DNA from 3 places in the Rummeliibacillus sp. G93 genome. Region 1 is predicted to be linked to each of the others. Evidence: riboswitches for the same ligand, from Rfam matches in the RefSeq annotation. Region 1 holds a riboswitch; each other region holds the start of a gene.

Region 1 (4,974 bases):
CGATTTTCTCACCCAACATTTCTGCGTATACAGAAGCATGTAGTGGGAAGAATGGAGCGCCAAAGCATGTAGAGAATACTGGTTCTGGTTCTACGACACCGCGTTCTGTTCCAGGAATTTTGGAAGTGAAGCCAGATAAGAAATGATACATCGCTTGCTCTTTCGTTAATTTACTGATTGGAGGCAATACGCCAAACGCATCAGCTGTTAAGAAAATAATTGTTTTAGGGTGACCACCAACAGATGGACTTGCAATATTTTCGATATTTTGGATTGGGTATGCAGCACGTGTATTTTGAGTTAATGTAGTATCATCATAGTCAGGTATGCGTGTTTCTGGATCGATTGTTACATTCTCAAGCACTGTGCCAAATTTGATAGCATTATAGATTTCTGGTTCTTTTTCAGCAGAAAGGTTGACTGTTTTCGCGTAGCAGCCTCCTTCTATATTGAATACTCCATTGTCTGACCAGCCGTGCTCATCATCACCAATTAATTTGCGATTGCTGTCAGCAGATAAAGTCGTTTTACCTGTACCGGATAGGCCGAAGAATAATGCTACATCGCCTGATTCACCAACATTTGCAGAGCAGTGCATAGACAGAATACCTTGTTGTGGTAATAGGTAATTCATAATGCCGAAGATTGATTTTTTCATTTCGCCAGCATATTCTGTGCCGCCGATTAAAATAATGCGTTTTTCTAGAGATACGAGAATGAATGTTTCAGAAGATGTTCCGTCTACTGCTGGATCAGCTTTAAAGGTAGGAGCAGAAACAATAGTGAAATCTGCTTCATGTTCTTCTAATTCTTCAGCTGTAGGGCGGATGAATAATTGATGTGCAAATAAATTATGCCATGCGAATTCGTTCACAACACGAATGCCAAGACGGGATGAAGGGTCAGCACCCGCAAATCCTTTGAAAACAAAAATTTCTTCTTTTTCTTTTAAATAGTCTACTACTTTCGTATATAATGAATCGAAAACTTCTGAAGAAATAGGTTGATTGATTTTACCCCAATCAATTTTGTCTTTAGAGGATTCTTCTTCTACCATAAATTTATCTTTAGGAGAACGTCCTGTATATTTGCCAGTTACTGCGCGAACAGCACCATCTACCGTTAAGATTGCCTCTCCACGTGAAGTTGCTTTTTCCACTAATTGTGGAACTGAAAGCTGTTCTAAAATATTGCGCCCTTGTAATAAATCATTCAGTTCATTCGCAATTTCTACTGAATTCATCTGTGTACGTACCATCCTTTTTATATTATTACCCTTGCTAAGTGGGTGAGTATTAATCTTTTCGAGAATTAGTATAACACATTAAGCGTATTAGTCTATACTAATAACTCGTTATTTTTTAAAAGTTTTCTATATAAATTAATTCATTAATTTACTTTACGAAAACGCTTAACTACATCACACAACAAAATTCATCAAAAATCAACTTTTTTCTTTATTTTTTATCGAAAATTTGACTTTCTTGTTCAATTCGCTTACTATATGCTATAGAACGGATACTCTTATCCCGAGCTGGTGGAGGGTCAGGCCCTAAGAAACCCGGCAACCTGCATTTTATCAAGTGTTAAATGCGCTGGTGCTAATCTGATGCAAGGAATATTCCTTGAACGATAAGAGTGAAAGGTGCTTACGAAACATATCCTTTCCTCATTGTGCGAATGAGCGAAAGGTTTTTTTGTGTAAAAATTGAGGCAAATTGATTTTGTTTCATATTAATATATAGCATGTATGTAAGGGCACTTTCTATATCCTCGTGTTTAAAAAGCAGCTAAAGCTTGGCGTTTAATCCATTTAAACGGACATGGGTAATGAGTACCGTATCACTTTCGAGAGGATCTCGTTGATTTAGGAGGAAACCAACCAAATGACTAACAGAAGATTATTTACTTCAGAAAGCGTAACAGAAGGACATCCAGATAAAATTTGTGACCAAATTTCGGATGCCATTTTAGATGCCATTATTGCAAAAGACCCGAATGCGCGAGTTGCATGTGAAACAACTGTCACAACAGGCCTTGTCCTTGTTGCAGGAGAAGTGACGACTTCAACATATGTTGACATCAAAGGAATTGTAAGAGATACAGTAGCTGAAATTGGTTACACACGCGGTAAATACGGTTTCGATGCAGAAAACCTAGCAGTACTTGTAGCAATTGGTGAACAATCACCGGATATTGCACAAGGTGTAGACCAAGCACTGGAAGCTCGTGAAGGCAAAATGTCAGATGCAGATATCGAAGCAATTGGTGCAGGGGACCAAGGGTTGATGTTCGGCTATGCTTGCAATGAAACACCTGAGTTAATGCCGCTTCCAATCAGCTTAGCTCACAAATTGGCACGCCGTTTAACAGAGGTTCGCAAGACAGGTCAACTTGCATACTTGCGTCCGGATGGAAAAACACAAGTAACAATTGAGTATGATGAAAACAACCATCCAGTACGTGTGGATACAATTGTTATCTCAACTCAACATGATGAAGATGTAACATTAGAACAAATTCAACAAGATCTTAAATCAACAGTAATCAATAATGTAGTGCCAGCTGAATTACTGGATGAAAACACAAAATACTTCATTAACCCAACAGGCCGCTTTGTAATTGGTGGACCAAAAGGGGATGCAGGTCTTACAGGACGCAAAATCATCGTTGACACATACGGTGGGTATGCGCGTCATGGCGGCGGTGCATTCTCAGGGAAAGATGCAACAAAAGTAGACCGATCTGGAGCATATGCAGCTCGTTATGTAGCTAAAAATATTGTAGCTGCAGGCTTAGCAGAGCGCGCAGAAGTTCAGTTAGCTTATGCAATCGGAGTAGCTCAGCCAGTTTCTATTTCTGTAGATACTTTTGGTACAGGAAAGGTCACAGAAAGCAAATTAGTAGAAGCCGTTCGTGAGACATTTGATTTGCGTCCTGCAGGCATTATCAAAATGCTTGATCTTCGCCGTCCAATCTATAAACAAACAGCGGCTTACGGACACTTCGGTCGTGTTGATTTAAATGTACCTTGGGAAAATACAGATAAAGCTGAAGAATTGAAAGCTAAATTTAAATAAATAGAGTTTCTTGCTATGGAGGTTTTTCCTCCTAAGCGATAAGCTGATTCTTATGAGAACCCTGTCACATTTGTGATAGGGTTTTTGGTTTTTATTCTCCATTAATCTTGATAGGTTGTGAACAAACTATTCTTTAAAAATAAAATGAAGGCAAAGTAAAAGCTTGATACATTTTCGGTTCATAACCTTTTCTCTCTTTGAATAAGTTAATAAGAAGTTCAAGGAGGAGAGATGGTTGAAAACAAATGAATTCTTTTTTCTCACATGGGCTGCTTTTTTAACCGGCTTTGGTTTTGTCTTAGTTGCGATTTGGAATACAGATTGGCAACTTGTTGAGCGAGGATTCTATACTATTTTGTTGGGGTGGATTACTTTTTCTGCTTTTTCACTTGTAAAGACAATTCGCGATCGGCATGACGGAATTAAAGTAACAAAAGAATATTTGCTCCTTTGTTATTTATCAACGATTGCTTCATTTGGAATAGGGATGATAAGTGTTTGGAATACAGACTGGGACCTTGTCGAAAAGGGATATTATTGGCTAGGGATTATTTTTGTCTTATACACCTCTTTCGCGCTATCAAAGGAAATACGTGACAGACAATATGGTAAGTCACTCAAAGGCAATGGCAATGGAGAGGAACAAGAAGAATAAAAAGTAAAAAGATGGCCTCCCTTTTGAGAGAAGCCATCTTTTTATTATCTTTCTGAATTTTGTTGGACAGATTTATAGAACTGGCCCTTTTCATGATATTCGTTGATAATGCGGACCATGTCTTTTTTATCTTCATCAGTTAATTCCCGTACTACTTTAGCTGGTCGGCCGAAAGCCATTGTATTCGGAGGTATTACTTTTCCTTGTGTCACAAGGCTCCCTGCCCCGATGAATGCTCCCTCGCCAATTTCTGCGCCGTCTAAAACAATTGATGCCATACCAATAAGCGCACCTTTTTTTACATGGCAGCTATGTAGTGTCACTTGATGACCGATTGTTACCTCATCTTCTAGGACAAGCGGTCTGCCAGGACTTTGGTGTAAACAGCACAAGTCTTGTACGTTCACTTTACTTCCAATAATAGTAGGGGACACATCACCTCTAATCACTGTATTATAAAATACAGATGAGTCTGGTCCAATTGTGACATCCCCAGTGATAACGACATGATCTCCTATGAAAACAGAGGGATCGATATTTGGTTTTTTGTTGTGATAAGGGTAAATCATCGAAAATTCGCCTCATTTCAAGCTATGATGTTATTAATATCGTAACAAATGGTAGATTGGAAGGAAACTGAAATCTGTAAAATACGTTAAAATAGAGTGATACGACAATCAGTGAATTTTATCTTCTCTGATTGTTACCTAAACCTATCAGGTATTGAAGGTCAAAATATAGAAGTATATCATTCTAATTTTTGGTAGCCGTTAATACGAGAAAAGTGAGAATTGAGGAGCGGAATAGAATGTGGAAATGGGAAGCAGAGGGACAAGCGAAAGCTGTTGTTGTTTTTATACATAGTGCATATGAACATCATCGGAGATATCCTTGGCTTATTGAAAAGCTACGTGTATCTGGCATGCATGTTATCACAGGTGATTTGCCTGGTCATGGCGAAGTGAGCCGGAAAAAGAAAGCGCATGATGAAGGGTTTAAAGAGTACCTAAAGTTCATTCGACAAATGATGGAGGTTGCTATAAATTATAATTTACCAATCTTTATAATGGGGCATGGCCTTGGCGCAAGCCTTGCAATGGAATTAATACAAATACGGAAATACGAATGTGCAGGCATGATACTAACATCTCCTTGGCTGCATCTTACACATCAGCCATCAAAATTTTCTAATGCTCTTTCAGGTATTAGCAAACTAACAGGGAATTTAAAGATACAGCA
Region 2 (4,974 bases), 420 kb from region 1:
AAAAGCAAAAAAAAAACGGCCTCAGCCGTTTTTTATTGTCCAATTGATTTGGCCATACGCAAGCCAAGATTAACTCGCTACCTAAACAGTCACTTCCAATTTTTTAAGCTCTCCACCTAAATACTTAGCAATTTCAAGCATTCCATAAATATCTCCGTTGGCTTCCGCTTCACTGTTGTAATTGGTATTCGTGTTAATATCATATGTGTAAATTTGGCCCTCTTTATCTTGGATAAACTCTATACCCACGATTTTAATATCATTGGCTGCTAGCAGACGTTCATATTTCTCAAAAATAGGATGTTCAAACCCTTCTCTAATCTGGAATTTTGCAGGTTTGGCGCTTTCTTCTCCAACAGGGCAGAAAAGATCATCAATTGCACATGCATCGGCAGGACATAATTCAAAGCCTTCAGAAGTGTCCACCCGAACAGCATAAAAATACTTTCCACCAATAAATTCACTACGTGTAATAAAAGCCTCAGGAGACTCGATATATTCCTGCAGCAATGTAATTCCATCGACTGGTTCCTCAAAGCTATCACTATCAATATAGTTTTGCAGAGCATCTACAGACGTAAAAAGCTGTACCCCAAGCCCTTTTCCAGCTCGGTTATGCTTTGTTATAAATTTCTTTGTGCCAAATTCCTCCGCTGCTTTAAGAATTTCTTCTCTTCCTACTGCAGCAATTGTTTTCGGTGTTTTGATGCCGTACTTCTCTAGTTCTAAGTACTGTAAGACCTTACTTACCTCTAGCTGAAGGGCACGGCTTCCATTGATCACTACTCTGCCATGGTGCTCCAACCAAGAGAGAACAGCACTTGTTAACTCTGGAGCAAAGCGGTTGCCTCGTGTATGAGATGAAGCACTCATGCGATTGTAAAAAATCCCTTCAGGTGGAACAGACGTAAGATCAACTGTCCCTCTTACAAGATTCCAATCTTCATAAGGAAGTTCTAACTCTTCTAATCTTTTAAATAGATGTTCTGTCCATTCACTATTCTCATGAATTACGTATATTTTAGACATGATATTCCTGCCCCCTGCTTTTGTTTTCTATGATTGTGGATTTTAATTCTTCCACTTTCGGCATAACCTGTTTCGAAAAGCGTCCTAGTTCCTCTAGCTGTGGAGAACATTGTAATAATAGTAAATCAACTCCAGCTTCCTCAAAGGCTATAATTTGATTTGCAATGTGCTCAGGTGTGCCAACTAAATTCGGTCGGATTCCGCGATTAGATACTGAATAATCCTGTAACTGAATTTGATGTTCAAGCTCTGACTTAGATGTAAAGTCTTTAAAGCCTGCATATCCACTTAGATTGCTCACCGTTGTAATTCGTTTTAACTCTTCCTGCGCTTCTTCCTCCGTATCACGGCAAATCACATAGGCTGCCATTCCAATGGTTTTAAAGGGCTCACGACCAGCTTCTTCTCTACGCGTCTTCATATCAGAAATCTTAGCCTTCGCTTCCTCCACTGTATGACCATGAATGACATAAGCATCACACAATGATGAAATGATTTGTTTGCCTTTTTCACTTTCACCGCCAGCATATAAAATCGGATGAGGACGTTGCACTGGTTTAGGCGAAAGCTTTGCCTGATCTATTTGATAAAACTTCCCCTGATATGAAAATGTATCTTCCGTCCATAAGCCTTTCAAAATTTCAATAAACTCTGCCGTTCTATCATAGCGCTGGTCATGTTCAGTAAAATCGCCGCCATATTGCTTCGCCTCCTCAGCCCACCAACCCGAAACTACATTTAATGTGAAACGCCCCTTGCTAATATGGTCAATAGTTGCCGCCATTTTCGCAGTTACAGCAGGATTATGAAATACGGGGCGAACTGCTGCCATGATCTCAATTTTTTCTGTTACTGCTGCCAAAGCTGTCGCCGTAGACCATGCCTCTAACGAATCTTTGTCAGTGCCTTTAATATCATTTAAGTATAGTTCCGCGATTAATGTTGTATCATATCCCCACTTTTCTGCTGATTGAATGATTGTTTTCGCATACTCATACGTGGGTGGCATATTTTCTTCCTCTACATTTCTCAACCAACCACCAAAAATAGGCAACCAAAATCCGTACTTCATTTCTCCACTCCTTTTCCCCAGCTATTTATAACAAATAAAAAAGTCTCCTCCCGAGATAGGGAAAGAGACTTTTAACAAAACAAGTTTGTCTTCTCCTATCTTCCAAGCTATATGCCTGATGGAATTAGCACAGTATTCTACTACATTAGCAGAACCTGTTGCTGAGGTTTCAAAGGGCCATGTCCCTCCACCTCTCTGGATAGATTGAATTATTTGATTTTTGAAATTTCAAATTAAAATGAATATTACCCATAATATGAACCATTGTCAATAGATTATGCCATTAATCCTAACTAAGTTAATAAGAAAAGGAGGTTTATGATTATTTCTAAGCATTTGAACGATGTTAATCCCTATAGTTAGTGGGTAGTATTAGGATATACTACCATGGGCTACTGAAAAATTGTCAGTACAGCATCCTGTATTTTTATCAGAACCACATGCTATTAGAAAAGAGGAATAACATTGAAACTTTCAGGAAATACAATCCTTATCACAGGCGGAAGTTCTGGAATTGGCTTAGCTTTTGCAGAAAGATTTTTAAAAGCAGGAAACAAAGTGATCGTTACAGGACGGAGAGAAAATGTTCTTCAGCAGGCAAAAGAAAAATTTCCAGAGCTGATCATTCATCAAAGCGATGTAAGCAGTGAATTTGAGCGCATTTCCCTATTCGAATGGGTAACAGAAAACTATCCCGAAGTGAATGTGTTAGTGAACAACGCAGGAATGCAACAACGTTTTAACATATTAAAAGCAGATGCAAAGAACGATTGGGCTTATTTCAATCAAGAAATTACGACCAACATTGAAGCGCCATTCCATATAACGATGCTTTTTGCACCCTATTTCGCTAAAAAAGAAGAAGCCACTTTTATTAACATTACATCTGGGTTAGCTTTTACCCCGATGGTTATCGCGCCAATCTATTCAGCTACAAAAGCAGCATTCCACTCCTTTACGATGAGCTTACGTCACCAACTTGCCGAAACAGGTGTAGAAGTGATTGAAGTTGCCCCTCCAGCAGTCAACACAGACCTAGGCGGTGCCGGACTGCATACAAATGGAGAGCCATTAGACGAATTTGCAGATGGCATTTTCAAAGGCTTACAAGAAGGCGAACAAGAAATCGGGTACGGCTCTTCCGTTGAACGACTCCGCATGCCACGAGATAAGTCAGATGAGCACGTAGCCAATATGTATAATGCCATGAAACATACTATTGAATAACATGCTTGAATTAAAAAAGAAAAACTCGCCGCAATCGGCGAGTTTTTTTCTGTAATAGTGGTAAACCAATTCAAAGTATTTTAAGAATCACGGACATGAGTACAGATCAAAAACCGTTTACTTCATAGAATACTAATGTGTGAGATACACAATAACAAAAGAGCGGTAAACAGCACGGCAAACAAGATGCTCTAGCGAAAACAAAAATAGTTGCTACTGTAGAAGCATTATCTAATCGCATTCAATATGTAGTGAATGATTTTGTAAGAATTAAAGCAGTATCTAATAAAATACGTGGTCGTGATAACGCTCTTGCACAAAACATTTAAGAAAATGTGTAAACAATGTCAACCCATTCATTCAAATACCATCTCATCCCATTCAGATTATCATCTTATCTAAAATAAATTCACATCTCACACATTAAATTGAGGAGTGTACAATAAATTGTTGTACATTCTTCTTTATATTGTAAACAAAAATATTTTTTATTTTATGTCCCCTTTTCCCTACTTTCATCTATTTACTATATAAAAGCTGAAAGAAGGAGAAAACATGGCACGTTTTGAATATTTAGCACCTTATACATCTTTTACAACTATACAAGAAATGGACGAGCAAGTGGAACAACACATCCGCAAGCATTACTACAATTTGACCCCATCCGATAAGGCCGTTCTTTATAAAATGGCTTCGCATGCATTGGATTATCCAGGTGCCTGCCACTTAAAGGCACAAACAATTGCAGGTGCTTTAGGCATTTCTGTCCGAACTGTTTTCCGCACGCTCAAACGTTTAGAAGAGTTTCAGATTATCAAACGCATCCAAACAAAAAAGATGAATGGCATCAAAGGCGCCAACATCTTTTCTATTTTACCTTGTGATGACACATTGGCCGTGGCACATCAAGAAGAAGCTGAAACTCCTTGTGAGAGTAAGGTTGAAGCAGCGCAACTGGAACAGGAACCATCTTTATCTTCTAATCCTAAACATCAATACGGTAAACATACATACCCGATGTTAAATACATCTTTGCGTAATAGAATTTTTCATTATCTTTTATCAACCACTGGCAACACCTCAGAAACAAAGAAATTTGTGGATGTCGTGTACAAGCAACTAAAACCCTTGCTGGAATGGGAAATCTACCAAGTCCGCAAACAACAGCTCGAAGATATCAGCTTTACAGCCTTCAAAGAAACTATTCAGCAAACTAAAAGGCAGTTCATCACCAATCCCTTTGGCTATATGTATAAAAAGCTAGATAGAATACTAGATCGGTTTACGGTAGAAGTGATGGAGTTTTATGAGGAGGAGAGTCGGAATGGGAGTGAGATTAGATTGGAATTTCTATAGAAATCAAAAGAGATTGTTATCACTTATCTGGATAACAATCTTAAGATAATTTTTTATATTATATTACTTATTCAATTCTTTACCCAAAGCATGAATTGCATACATTACTTCCTTAATATTTTCCTCGCTATTCATGTGGTTACGTGCATGAAGTAGAACAAGTCTGACAGATTCTACTGAACGTCCAAATTGATACATCCATTCATACCTTGGAACCATCCAGGTATGAAAATGGTGAGTTGTGTCTTCATTGTAAAAGTAATAAACATATTCTATACCTAACACTTCCC
Region 3 (4,974 bases), 640 kb from region 1:
ACTATCTTTAATAGAGCCTAAGCCATCATAACCATCTACTAATTTTATAAGGCCAGCCTCCTGCAGTAATAATAGGGCTCTCCCTTGATTTGAAACATCATTTGGCAAAGCAATCTTTGCACCTTTTTTGATATCTTTAATGTCCTTCAATTTGTTTGAGTAAACAGCCATAGGTGCTAAACATGTTGTAGCAATTGGAACAAGTTTAAGATTATGTTCTTTAATAAATTGGTCAAAATAAGCAACAGTTTGGAATGAATTGGCATCCAACTCACCATCTGCTAACGCTGTATTTGGAAGTACGTAATCATTAAAAGATACAAGCTTAATTTTGATTCCTTCTTTAGCTGCTTTTTTCGCTACATAATCCCAAATTTGCGTATCTGTCCCCGTAATGCCGATTTTATATGTTTTTGATTTTCCATCTGCCTCCTTACCGCTGGATTCGCTTGAACAGGCTGCCGTAAAAATAACTAGTGACAGCACCAGAATGGATAGTAAACATTTTTTCATTTTAATTTCCTCCTTAGATTAACCTCTTCTTATTTTTTTCGATAAAATGTTGCCAAATGACTGTAGCCCCTGAACCAAAACAATTAGTATGGCTACGGTAATTAGCATGGTGGTCGTATCAAAACGTTGATAGCCGAACGTTATGGCTAAGTCGCCAATACCACCGCCGCCTACGGTTCCTGCCATAGCCGATGCTCCAATCAGACCAATTGTCGCGATGGTAAAATTCACAATAAGTGAACTAAGAGCCTCAGGCAGTAAAAACCTGAAAATTGTCTGAAATGGAGTAGCCCCCATAGCATCTGCCGCCTCTAAAACACCTTTATCAACCTCTAGTAGCGAGCTTTCAACTAATCGAGCAATGTAAGGGCCTGCGTAGAAGACTAGTGGAACAATAGCTGCAGATGTTCCAATAGATGTTCCGACAATGAGCCGGGTAACTGGGATGATGGCTACGAGCAAAATAATAAAGGGCACAGATCGGAAAACATTGATCACTGCATTTAAAACCGTGAATACTGGAAGGTTCTCAATGATCTGTCCTTTACGAGTGACAAATAACAGGATGCCTAGCGGAAGGCCGATAATGATTGAAAAGATAAATGAAAAACCAACCATTTGAATAGTTTGAATGAGCGCTTCAATGATTTGTTCAGAATTAACTAGCATGTGCTACCACTTCCTTGTAAAGAATTTGTTGAGCTTGCATATATGATAATGCTCGTTTCACTTCCGTATCGGCTCCTTGGATTTCAACAATCAGTTTGCCAAAAGGAATACCTTGCAGTTCGGTAATATTGCCGAATAGCACATTGATTTCCACATCGAGAATTTTAGATAACTGTGATAAAAAAGGACTTCCTGTAGACTCGCCGACAAACGTAATATGGAAAATATGATTTAGTGCTTGCTTGCGTTCCATCATATTGAGTATTGATGGTGGAATTTGATCATGCATTACGGTACTAACAAAGTTTTGAGCAGTGTTAGTTTTCGGTGCGGAAAAGATATCAAATACTGTTCCTTCTTCTATCACTTTCCCCGCTTCCATCACTGCCACTCTGTCGCATATTTCTCGAATGACAGCCATTTCATGCGTGATCATTAAAATCGTAATCCCATACTCTTTGTTAATCTTCTTCAAGAGTTCCAATATGGAACCAGTTGTCTGTGGATCTAGAGCAGAGGTCGCTTCATCACAAAGTAGAATTGAAGGCTGTGTTGCTAAAGCGCGCGCTATGCCTACGCGTTGTTTCTGGCCGCCGGATAGTTGATCAGGATAGACTTGAGCTTTGTCACCTAAACCAACGAATTCAAGTAATTCTGAAACCCTTTGTTTGATTTGATCCTTAGGAACTTTACTTAAAATGAGCGGCATGGCTACATTTGCATATACTGTTTTGGAATTGAGCAAATTAAAGTGTTGAAATACCATACCAATGCTTTTCTTTACTTCGCGAATTCGCTTTTTGCTAATGGTTGTTAAGTCATGACCGTCTACTATGACTTTTCCGGAAGTAGGTTTTTCTAGTGAATTTACACAACGAATTAAGGAGCTTTTTCCTGCACCACTGAAGCCGACTACGCCAAATATTTCACCTTTATTAACTTTTAAATTAATCGAATTTAATGCACGTATCTCCTTTCCTCCGCTGTTATACACTTTAGAAACATTTTGGAATTCTATCATCCGTTCAATCTCCTTCCGATTTTTTCAACAAAAAAGTCCTTCTCCATGGAAGAAGAAGGACAGTAAGACATATGACTTCATATGTACGGTAACGTCTTCTTATCTTCCAAGCTTAATCGCTTGCTGGAATTGGCACGGTGCAAAAATGTCCGCTGCCGAGGTTTCAAAGGGCCAGTCCCTCCACCTCTCTTGATAAGGGCAATATTTAATTAAGTATAAGTGGTACATCTGCTAAACTGTGTTTTTAATTCCCCCTTTCAAATTAATTTTGCCATAAAAAAATCCTTCTCCATGGAAGAAGAAGGACACAAAGACATATGGCTTCATATGTACAAATACGTGTTCTTATCTTCCAAGCTTAATCGCTTGCTGGAATTGGCACGGTGCATATGTCCGTTGCCGAAGCTTCACAGGGCCAGTCCCTCCGCTTCTCTGGATAAGAAAAATGATTATTTGATTGATTTTTACTATACATGGTCATTTTTGAATAGTCAATATAAAATAATATTTTAAAAGATTTTTATTTTTCTTATTGATGTTTCTTTTATTATTTACATAGACTAACGAGGTTTATATATTTATTATTTTTATCTATTTTCAATGATTATTTCTCTAATAATCATTATATATTTTAGAAAATTTTGATAAAGTGTTATTACCCATATTTTACAAAGGAGTAATTCTATGAAAAAAATACTGACTGTTTTTTTGCTTGTAAGCTTTGTATTTCTTCTTAACTTTCTTATTTTAGGTCCTACTCGTACCTTGCTACCTTATTGGACTTCTTTCTTTATCATTTGTTTAGTCATTACCTTATTTAATTTCTTCCGATCAATGAATAAAAATTTTACAGTAACATTTATTTTTATGGGTGTTGCATTGGGTTGTTTAGGTTTATGTTTATTTTCTTTTTTGATTACTAGTGGATATGAAATTTACAAATAAAAGAGGAAAAATACTCTTTCCAATTTAAAAGCCGATGAAATTTTACAGCTAAGTAGAATTTCATCGGCTTTTATAGATAGTTTATAGTAAACAAAGTACAAGAAAGAGACTTTAGTAGTTTCGTTTATTAATTATTTTCCAAGCTTATAATCATACTGATACACTACTTTCCCTGTTTCGTTGTTGATTTTATATTGATAACGTCCCGTCCAAGCATAGACAAACTTTGTGTCAGCGAATACTTCTAATGAAGTGGTGGCATTCTCAAGTGGAGCATCTAAAAGTTGCTCCCAAATCAAGTCTTGTTTTGTAAGATCAAGTAAGGCTAAGGTCTGCCGATTATCGTTGCGCTTTTTCTGATAAACAATGAGCTGCTTTTCAACAGGCTTACTTTCAACTAGCCTTACGCCCATTAGCTCGGGGTAAAGTTTTTTTATTTTCTCGCTTCGTTTTTCAACACCTGCTACACTCTCATCCCATCCTACTGGTAAAGTACGTATTTTATCAGCATAACTCGGATCTTCTTTTATTTCGTTCGTAGCTAAATTTAACTTAAAATAACGACCATCTAAGCCGTAAAGATAGACTTTATTTAGACCTTTAATAGAATAGTCAGTATACATGTAGCTTAAATTATCTTCTAATACAGGGAATTTATTCAGAAAGTCTTTTTCGTCTGCTTGCTTTTTCCCTGTTTTTGGATCTATAAAATAAAGGGTTTTCTTTTTATTATTTAACACCAACAGTCCCTCGCTAGTCTCTCCTACTAAGTATTCTTGCCAAGTAGAGATCCTACTCCACAGCTTTTTACCAGTATGAAGATCAATAGCACTCATTAAGAAACCTTTAAAGTTGGTGGTTATTCCATTTTCTGTTCCATTGGGTGTAGTTTTACTTATTTTAACGACCGATATTGGCTTTTCTTTTAAATCGAAGAGTACAACAGGTGATTCTAGTTCAATTCTTTTGGGTGCGAAAAGTCCATTAAACCCCCATAACAGGCATGAAAAAACGAAAAACACCGTTATTAAAAACGAGCTGAATTTCAAGAACATTTTACCTAAGGTTTGTTCTTTTTTCTTCAATTGATAAATTTGGCGAGGTATAAAAATAAATAATGATAGGATAACTAAGGCAGCAATCACTGTTAACAGAATGTAATCAGACCGCCAACCTGTTGGTATCCAATTGGCTAGATAATTTGGCTGCAGGAACTTGAGTAAGGCCGAACCAAGTAGAAAATTAAAGAACAGTACAATAATTAATTTTTTAAAAATCTTAATTATTGAAAAAGGCTCAGTTTCTTCGTTTCTCTTCTTCGCTACTATATAAATCATCTTGATAGGCAAATATAATAAACGGAGGTAGAGTAAGATTAGAGCCGTATTATGTATTATATTAGAATTAAAGTTTAGCAGCATTAGCCACTTTTCAAAAAAATTTGTTATTATATCCATTTTTCAATCCTTTTAATTAATATTTTACTTAATTATATCATTCTCTTCCTATTTCTCACAGTTTTCACATGTCCAAGGCTCATGATCACCTAACCATCTCTAGCCTATTTTAAGATGAGGAACATTAGAAAACTTTCCTCACAAAAATCGTTCAGTAATTAAATAAGGTGACACCTAAGAATTGCCTAAATACAATGTATCTATCTCAATTTGAGTAGCTCCATTATCCATGTACTTAACATAGTATGCCTTTGCATTTGGTCTTGAACTAACAGAAGAAGATAATATTTCATTTTTAAAGTGAAGTGCCACTCCGTCATCAACTGCATAACCTTCTTTTATTTTCCCTTCCGAAACTAATTGTTTATA

What was found. A riboswitch is a leader RNA that binds a small molecule or an ion and turns the genes downstream of it on or off. The one in region 1 is predicted to bind S-adenosylmethionine.
Region 2: linked by a shared signal. The riboswitch ahead of M2M59_RS13490 (LLM class flavin-dependent oxidoreductase) and the one ahead of metK (methionine adenosyltransferase) in region 1 are both predicted to bind S-adenosylmethionine.
Region 3: linked by a shared signal. The riboswitch ahead of M2M59_RS08050 (methionine ABC transporter ATP-binding protein) and the one ahead of metK (methionine adenosyltransferase) in region 1 are both predicted to bind S-adenosylmethionine.

Annotation. Positions count from the first base shown of each region.
Region 1 is NZ_CP097314.1:2,257,704-2,262,677, reverse strand. It holds gene pckA (phosphoenolpyruvate carboxykinase (ATP)) at 1-1,243, opposite strand, end outside; SAM riboswitch class I at 1,522-1,639, shown strand; gene metK (methionine adenosyltransferase) at 1,887-3,080, shown strand; gene M2M59_RS11240 (YiaA/YiaB family inner membrane protein) at 3,316-3,735, shown strand; gene M2M59_RS11235 (gamma carbonic anhydrase) at 3,780-4,304, opposite strand; gene M2M59_RS11230 (alpha/beta hydrolase) at 4,544-4,974, shown strand, end outside.
Region 2 is NZ_CP097314.1:2,680,072-2,685,045, forward strand. It holds gene M2M59_RS13485 (ATP-grasp domain-containing protein) at 82-1,029, opposite strand; gene M2M59_RS13490 (LLM class flavin-dependent oxidoreductase) at 1,022-2,101, opposite strand; SAM riboswitch class I at 2,194-2,307, opposite strand; gene M2M59_RS13495 (SDR family oxidoreductase) at 2,567-3,328, shown strand; gene M2M59_RS13500 (helix-turn-helix domain-containing protein) at 3,884-4,684, shown strand; gene M2M59_RS13505 (HIT family protein) at 4,748-4,974, opposite strand, start outside.
Region 3 is NZ_CP097314.1:1,619,036-1,624,009, reverse strand. It holds gene M2M59_RS08060 (MetQ/NlpA family ABC transporter substrate-binding protein) at 1-513, opposite strand, end outside; gene M2M59_RS08055 (methionine ABC transporter permease) at 532-1,182, opposite strand; gene M2M59_RS08050 (methionine ABC transporter ATP-binding protein) at 1,172-2,203, opposite strand; SAM riboswitch class I at 2,300-2,402, opposite strand; SAM riboswitch class I at 2,546-2,646, opposite strand; gene M2M59_RS08045 (hypothetical protein) at 2,888-3,148, shown strand; gene M2M59_RS08040 (PA2928 family protein) at 3,280-4,605, opposite strand; partial or broken gene M2M59_RS08035 (Type 1 glutamine amidotransferase-like domain-containing protein) at 4,780-4,974, opposite strand, start outside.